Regions from separate parts of the Streptomyces sp. 7R007 genome, predicted to be linked through region 2. Evidence: riboswitches for the same ligand, from Rfam matches in the RefSeq annotation. Region 2 holds a riboswitch; the other holds the start of a gene.
The links. Region 2 has a riboswitch for cyclic di-AMP ahead of ACYF6T_RS20720 (M23 family metallopeptidase). Riboswitches for the same ligand answer to the same signal wherever they lie in the genome.

Region 1 (3,250 bases), on a different contig from region 2:
CTCGAACGCCAGCGACTGCACGCGCACCGCCTCCGGCCCGAGGTCGGCGAGGATCTGCGAGGCACGCGCGAACAGGAAGTCGCCGGTCAGCACCGCCACCGAGTTCCCCCAGCGGGTGTTCGCGCTGTCGACTCCGCGCCGCACCGCCGCCTCGTCCATGACGTCGTCGTGGTAGAGCGTCGCCAGGTGGGTCAGCTCCACCACCACCGCCGACGGCACGACGCCCGGCGCGTACGGGTCCCCGAACTGCGCCGCGAGCATCACGAGCAGCGGCCGGAAGCGCTTGCCCCCCGCCCGTACCAGATGCTGGGCGGCCTCCGTGATGAAGGGGACCTCGCTCTTGGTGGCTTCGAGCAGTCCCTCCTCGACAGCCGCCAATCCGGCCTGGACATCGGCTTCCAGAGCCTGGTCCCGCACGCTCAGCCCGAACGGCCCGACGACGGTCACGAGGGGTCTCCTGTCTGCTGGTGTCTACTGGCGATTACACGGTTTGTCGATAGGTCGCTGCCATCACTCAAGTCAGCGTATCCGGTCACGTTTCGATCACCGATGCCGCCCGCCCGTCCAGGACGGTCGGTATCGGATCACGACCGGTATGTTGCTGATCACCCGATAAGGATGCATATCGATCCCATGAGACGGAAGTACTGCCACTCGCGGCATCGCCGCAGGCGAGGGTCCGCACAAGCGGCCGGTTATCTGCGAGTTGAGCCGATTGCCCGATTTGCCGTCGGCGTCGACACCCGCCCGGGGCCCGTGAGTTGGCTCACTCCGCCCCACGGCCCGGTCCGCGCGACGCCTTCCCCGATCCCCCTTCCGCCACACCCCAGTTGACCCTTGGCTCCAGCAAAGGATCAAGCACCCCATACGCCCCAGACCAAGGTCAACAGGGTCGTTCTGTGAATCCTGCACTTGTTCCCGACATGTGCTCTCGCATACGTTCCCGCCGTGCCGGGCGGACGCCGAATCCTGCCGCCGCCCACGGCTCACCATCGACGAACGACACTCGCGTACGGCAGGAGCGGGGGAACCAGGTAAGTCGCCGATCCGGGCACGTCCCGGACCGGCTGGGGGTGAAGCCGCGCCGCCGCAGGGCGGAGCGGCCGGGCATCTCCCGCCCGAACCCGACAGCTCACCTCGCAGGCGCCGGAGAGGAACTTCGCCATGCCTGCAACCGCTCGCCACCGCAGCACCAGAACGTCCCGCCTCGCCCGCAAGCTCGCCGTCGCCGGCACCGGCGCCGCCGTGCTCGCCCTCCCGCTCATCGGCGCGACCACCGCCTCCGCGGCCACCTCCGGCGTGGTCACCGCCACCTCGCTCGGCTACCCCAACACCCTCGACGGCTGGATCCGCGCCTCCCTCCAGGTCATGGCGCAGAACGGCATCCCGGGCACGTACGACGGCATCTACCGCAACGTCATCCGCGAGTCCTCCGGCAACCCCTACGCCATCAACAACTGGGACTCGAACGCGGCCGCCGGCACCCCCTCCAAGGGCCTGCTGCAGGTGATCGACCCGACCTTCGCGGCCTACCACGTGGCCGGGACGTCGTACGACCCCTACGACCCGGTCGCGAACATCACCGCCGCCTGCAACTACGCGGCCCACGTCTACGGCTCGATCGACAACGTCTACGGCGCCTACTGAGCGCTGGGCGCGAGAGAGAACACCCTCTCCAGGACGACCGCGATGCCGTCGTCCTCGTTCGACAGGGTGATCTCGTCGGCCACCGCCTTGAGTTCGGGGTGGGCGTTGGCCATGGCGACGCCGTAGGCGGCCCAGTCGAACATGGGGATGTCGTTGGGCATGTCCCCGAAGGCGACCGTCTCGTGCGGGCCGCAGCCGAGGTACTTGGCGGCCAGCGCGAGACCGGTCGCCTTCGTGATGCCGCACGGCTGGAGTTCGACGGTCCCGGGCCCCGACATGGTGACCGTGGCCAGGGAGCCGACCACCGAGCGCGCCGTGGCCGCCAACTCGTCGTCGGACAGGTCCGGATGGCGCAGCAGCACCTTGCTGATCGGCTCGCACCACAGCTCGTCGCGCCGCCCGACCCGCACGGCGGGCAGGGTGGGGTGCGGCATGAGATAGCCGGGCTCGATGAGGGTGAGGCCGTCGACCCCGTCCTGGTCGACGGCCGCGTACACCTGCCCCACCTCCGCCTCGATCTTGCCGAGCGCGGTCTCCGCCAGCTCCCGGTCCAGGGTGACGGACCACAGCAGACGGTCCGCGCCGGCGTCGTACACCTGCGCGCCCTGCCCGCACACCGCGAGCCCGGCGCTGCCCAGGTCGTCCAGGAGCGGCCGCACCCTCGGCGCCGGGCGCCCGGTGACGACGAGGTGCCGGGCGCCGGCCTCCGCCACCCGCGCCAGCGCGGCCAGGGAGCGGTCGGAGAGCGTGTCGTCGCCCCGGAGCAGGGTGCCGTCCAGGTCGGTGGCGATGAGTGCATATGCGGTGGGTGCGGCCATGATCAGAGAATACGGACAGGACGCCCCACCGACTCATCTCGAACCGGCCGACCGCGGTTTCACCCCCGTAGCACGGTCAACTCCCGTATCATCCCCGGCCCTTGGCACCCCTCCGGCGCCGACCGCCTCAACCGTGGGCCGCCGGCTCAGCCGTGCGCCGCCGCGAGGTGCTTCGCCAGCCGCGGGGAGGCGAAGTCCGTACCGCACACGAAGCGCATGACCGGGCCGTACGAGGACGCCGCCGGCAGGCCGGTGAAGTAGAGGCCGGGCACCGAGGAGACGTAGCCGGCGCCCAGCCGCGGAGTGCCTCGGCTGACGGCCAGGCGGGTGCGCAGTTCGTGGCCGAGGAAGTCCATCGCCGCGATGTTCACCCGGTAACCGGTCGCCGCTATGACGTGGTCGGCGGGCAGCTTCTCGGTGTGGCCGGCGTGGGTGCGCACGGTCAGGCTCGCGGCGCCGTCGGACGCCTCGGCCCGCACGATCCGCTCGACCTCGCTGACCTGCACATGGCCGTCGAAGCGGTCCCTGAGCCACCAGGCGCCGAGCGGTCCGAGGACCCGGCGGACCAGGTAGTGGCGCGCCTCGGCCGGAAGGTAGCGGTAGGGGTGGGGGTAGTAGCTGAACGCCCACAGCGACCAGGCGCGGCCGAAGGGCGACTCGGGCCGCAGCCGCGGCTGGTCCCAGGGCGGCGCGCCGAAGGCGACCTTGCCGCGGCCGCGGGAGACCACCCGCACCCGCGCGCCGGCCTCCGCCGCCAGCACGGCCGTCTCCAGCGCGGACTGGCC
Region 2 (3,250 bases):
GTGCGGCTGGAGGGCGACGTACCGGGCGAGGCCCTCGCGGTCGGAGAACTCCAGCGAGGCCGCGAGCCGCTCGGCGGAGATGTTGGAGGCGGCGATGGCCCGCACCTTGCCCGCCTTCACCAGCTCGTCCAGCGCGCCGATGATCTCCTCGACCGGCACCTCGGGCTTGTCGTAGTGGGTGTAGTACAGGTCGATGTAGTCGGTGCCCAGGCGGCGCAGCGAGGCGTCGGCGGCGGCCTTGATGTTGGCGGCCGACAGGCCCTGGTACTGCGGGTGCTGGCTCACCTTCGTCGCGATCACCACGTCGGAGCGGTTGCCGCGCGCCGCGAGCCACTTGCCGATGATCGTCTCGGACTCGCCGCCGCTGTTGCCGTCAACCCACGCGGAGTAGGCGTCGGCGGTGTCGACGAAGTTGCCGCCGGCTTCCGTGTAGGCGTCGAGCACGGCGAAGGACTGCGTCTCGTCGGCGGTCCAGCCGAAGACGTTGCCGCCCAGGGCGAGCGGGAAGACCTCGAGGTCGGAGGAGCCGAGTTTGCGGAGTGAAGTCATGTCTTATGTCAACGCACCCGCCGCGGCCCGGCCTTCCGCAACACCCGCAAACTTCCCGTAAACAATCGGAAGGCACGGCTCCGGAAACCCCGTGTCAGGGGTTGAGGCCCTTGCCGCGCAGCCACGTCATCGGGTCGATGCCGTCGGCCTGGCCGTTCGGGTGGACCTCGAGGTGCAGGTGCGGGCCGGTCACGTTGCCGGTGGCGCCGACGCGGCCGATGACGTCGCCCGTGCCGACCTTCTGACCGACGCTGACGCTGATCGACGACTGGTGGCAGAACCACAGCTCGGTGCCGTCGTCGAGGGTGATGATCGTGCGGTAGCCGTACGACCCCGCCCAGCCCGCCTCGGTGACGGTGCCGGAGTGGACGGCCTTGATCAGCGTGCCCGTCGGGGCGGCGAAGTCGAGGCCCGTGTGGTAGCCGGAGGACCACATGGAGCCGGCCTGTCCGAAGGTGCCGGTGATGGTGTACGACACGACCGGCAGGGTGTACTGCTTGGCCAGCTCGGCGAGCTTCGCGGCCTCGGCCGCCTTCTTGGCCGCCGCCTCCGCCTTCTCCTTGGCCGCCTCGGCCTTGGCCGCGGCCTCCTTCTCCGCCTGCGCGGCGGCGGCGTCGACCTGCTTGGCGAGGGCCGCCTCGGTGACGGACTGGGCCTTGCTGTCGACCTGGACCTGCTGCGACTCGGCCTGCGCCATGATCCGGTCGCGCAGCGCCTCGCCCGCGTCCTTGGCGCCCTGCGCGGTGTCCTCGGTGGTCACGCCGACGCTGCTGAGCACGGTGGCCGAGCCCTTGGGCGTGGCGTCGTGGTCGGAGAGGAGGGGCAGGTCGGGGAGGGAGATCGACACCGGCGGCTTGCCGGTGTTGGCGCTGGCCATGCCGCCCGCGCCGACGGCGGCTATGAGGCCGACGCCCAGGACGGTGGAGCTGCGGGCGAGTCCCCCGCCGCGCTGCTTGGCGATGCGGTGCCGGCCGGCGACCGGACGGAGGGACTCCGCGGTGGGGTTCCACTCCTCCCACTGACCCTCGTCGGTGCGGGGGCCGGCGAAGCCGAAGGGCTCGGTGCTCGGCACGAACGGGGCTGCCGGGGCAGGCGGGTTGGACGCCACGTGGGCGCGCTCCTTTCCTTCCTTCTCGCCTACCGGGTTAGCTGACGGGTTCGGAGCAGGAAGGTCTCCTACGCGCGTATACCTGCCGTGGTTCCACGGCGGCATCCGCGTGATTCACCCCAGGGTGGTGGTTCCCCGGTTCCCTTGCGGGATTCGGCGCGTGCGCACGGAGCCGCCTCTTGTGACGGCTGGGACGACCGCGCTGCGTTATCGAACGTTAATAGACCCGGGCCACCGATTCCAAGCGGTTCGGCTTGATCATTAACGAATCCTGGCTGGACGTAGGGCTCATGGGCGGCGAAAAACGGGCGAGTTGACCAAGGCTCGGGATCTTCACAGCGATTGACGGTATGTCAGTCGTTATGCGGAGGGCGGTCGTTCGCTCACCCGCAGTGACGGGGGGGATGGGAAGAGGCCGGGGAAGCACTCAGGGCCGGAATCCGGTGGCTGGCACTGGATTCCGGCCCTGAGCCGTGAGTAGCGGGGACAGGATTTGAACCTGCGACCTCTGGGTTATGAGCCCAGCGAGCTACCGAGCTGCTCCACCCCGCGTCGGTGTGACTCCAGTGTACGCCATGCGCAGGACGTCGAGCACACGCATGGCCTGGTGGCGTCACGGATGGAACCGCCACCGGCCCTCGGACACCACATCCACCTCGCCGTCCCGGACGCGCACGGCCGTGTCGTCGTCGAGGAAATAGATCGGGAAGTCCGCGCGCGCGACGATGCGGTCGGCCCAGGCGTCGTCCCGCTCGGGGAAGTCCGGCGAGTACAGGTGGGGCTTGAGATACCAGTCGAAGAGCCCGAACGGCGGCTCCAGACCCGTCGCCCCGAGCGCGTGGAGGTCCGCGGTGTCCCCGATGACGTCGGCGGAGTGGCCGGTGAGATGACGGCTGAAGATCATCGATCCGGCGCTGAAGCCCACGTAGACCCGGCTCTCCAGCGCCTTGAGGAAGCCGTCGGCCAGGCCGTTGCCGGTGATGCTGCGCGCGAGGTGGTAGTGGTTGCCGCCCCCGGCGTAGACGACGTCGGCGTGCAGGAGCCGGTCGAGCACCGTCCGCGGGGGCAGGCCGTTCAGCTCCAGGACGTCGAACTCCCGCCAGCCGAGGCCGTGCAGCCGGTTCATGTCGGCCAGGAACCACCCGTGGTCCCCGGGCTCGGCGAGGGAGGCCGTGGGGATGTACACGGCGTTCGCCGCTCCGAACGGCCTGTCCAGCATGTCCCGCAGGGCGTCCCGCAGCGTCTCGTTGCGCAGGCCGCTCGCCGTCAGCAGAAGGTTCATCGGGCGAGCGAAGCACGGTGGACGGGCGCGCGCAACGAACCCGGGATTCCCCTCATGCGGGCGCTCAGGGCAGCAGGTGCGCGTTCGGCGCCTTCGCTCGTTCTTCGTGCTCCGGCAGTACGACGACCTCGACGCCCCGTGCCGCGAGCAGGCCGGTGCCGTCGGCGTCCGGCACGAAGGTGTCCGGCTCGCGCCACGCCGTCACGACCCGGCGCACCCCGGCGTCCAGGATCAGCCGTGCGCACGGCCTGGGCCGGGAGGCGCGGTGGGCGCAGGGTTCCAGGCTGCTGTAGACCGTCGCGGTCGCGAGC

Region 1: linked by a shared signal. The riboswitch ahead of ACYF6T_RS34555 (transglycosylase SLT domain-containing protein) and the one ahead of ACYF6T_RS20720 (M23 family metallopeptidase) in region 2 are both predicted to bind cyclic di-AMP.

What each region holds. Positions count from the first base shown of each region.
Region 1 covers NZ_JBTWMV010000040.1:51,871-55,120, reverse strand. The annotation lists gene ACYF6T_RS34560 (polyprenyl synthetase family protein) at 1-447, opposite strand, end outside; cyclic di-AMP (ydaO/yuaA leader) riboswitch at 998-1,161, shown strand; gene ACYF6T_RS34555 (transglycosylase SLT domain-containing protein) at 1,165-1,647, shown strand; gene ACYF6T_RS34550 (HAD family hydrolase) at 1,641-2,465, opposite strand; gene ACYF6T_RS34545 (FAD-dependent oxidoreductase) at 2,612-3,250, opposite strand, start outside.
Region 2 covers NZ_JBTWMV010000015.1:22,014-25,263, forward strand. The annotation lists gene ACYF6T_RS20715 (aldo/keto reductase) at 1-549, opposite strand, end outside; gene ACYF6T_RS20720 (M23 family metallopeptidase) at 644-1,657, opposite strand; cyclic di-AMP (ydaO/yuaA leader) riboswitch at 1,670-1,826, opposite strand; tRNA gene ACYF6T_RS20725 (tRNA-Met) at 2,136-2,209, opposite strand; gene ACYF6T_RS20730 (Type 1 glutamine amidotransferase-like domain-containing protein) at 2,271-2,939, opposite strand; gene ACYF6T_RS20735 (dihydrofolate reductase family protein) at 3,004-3,250, opposite strand, start outside.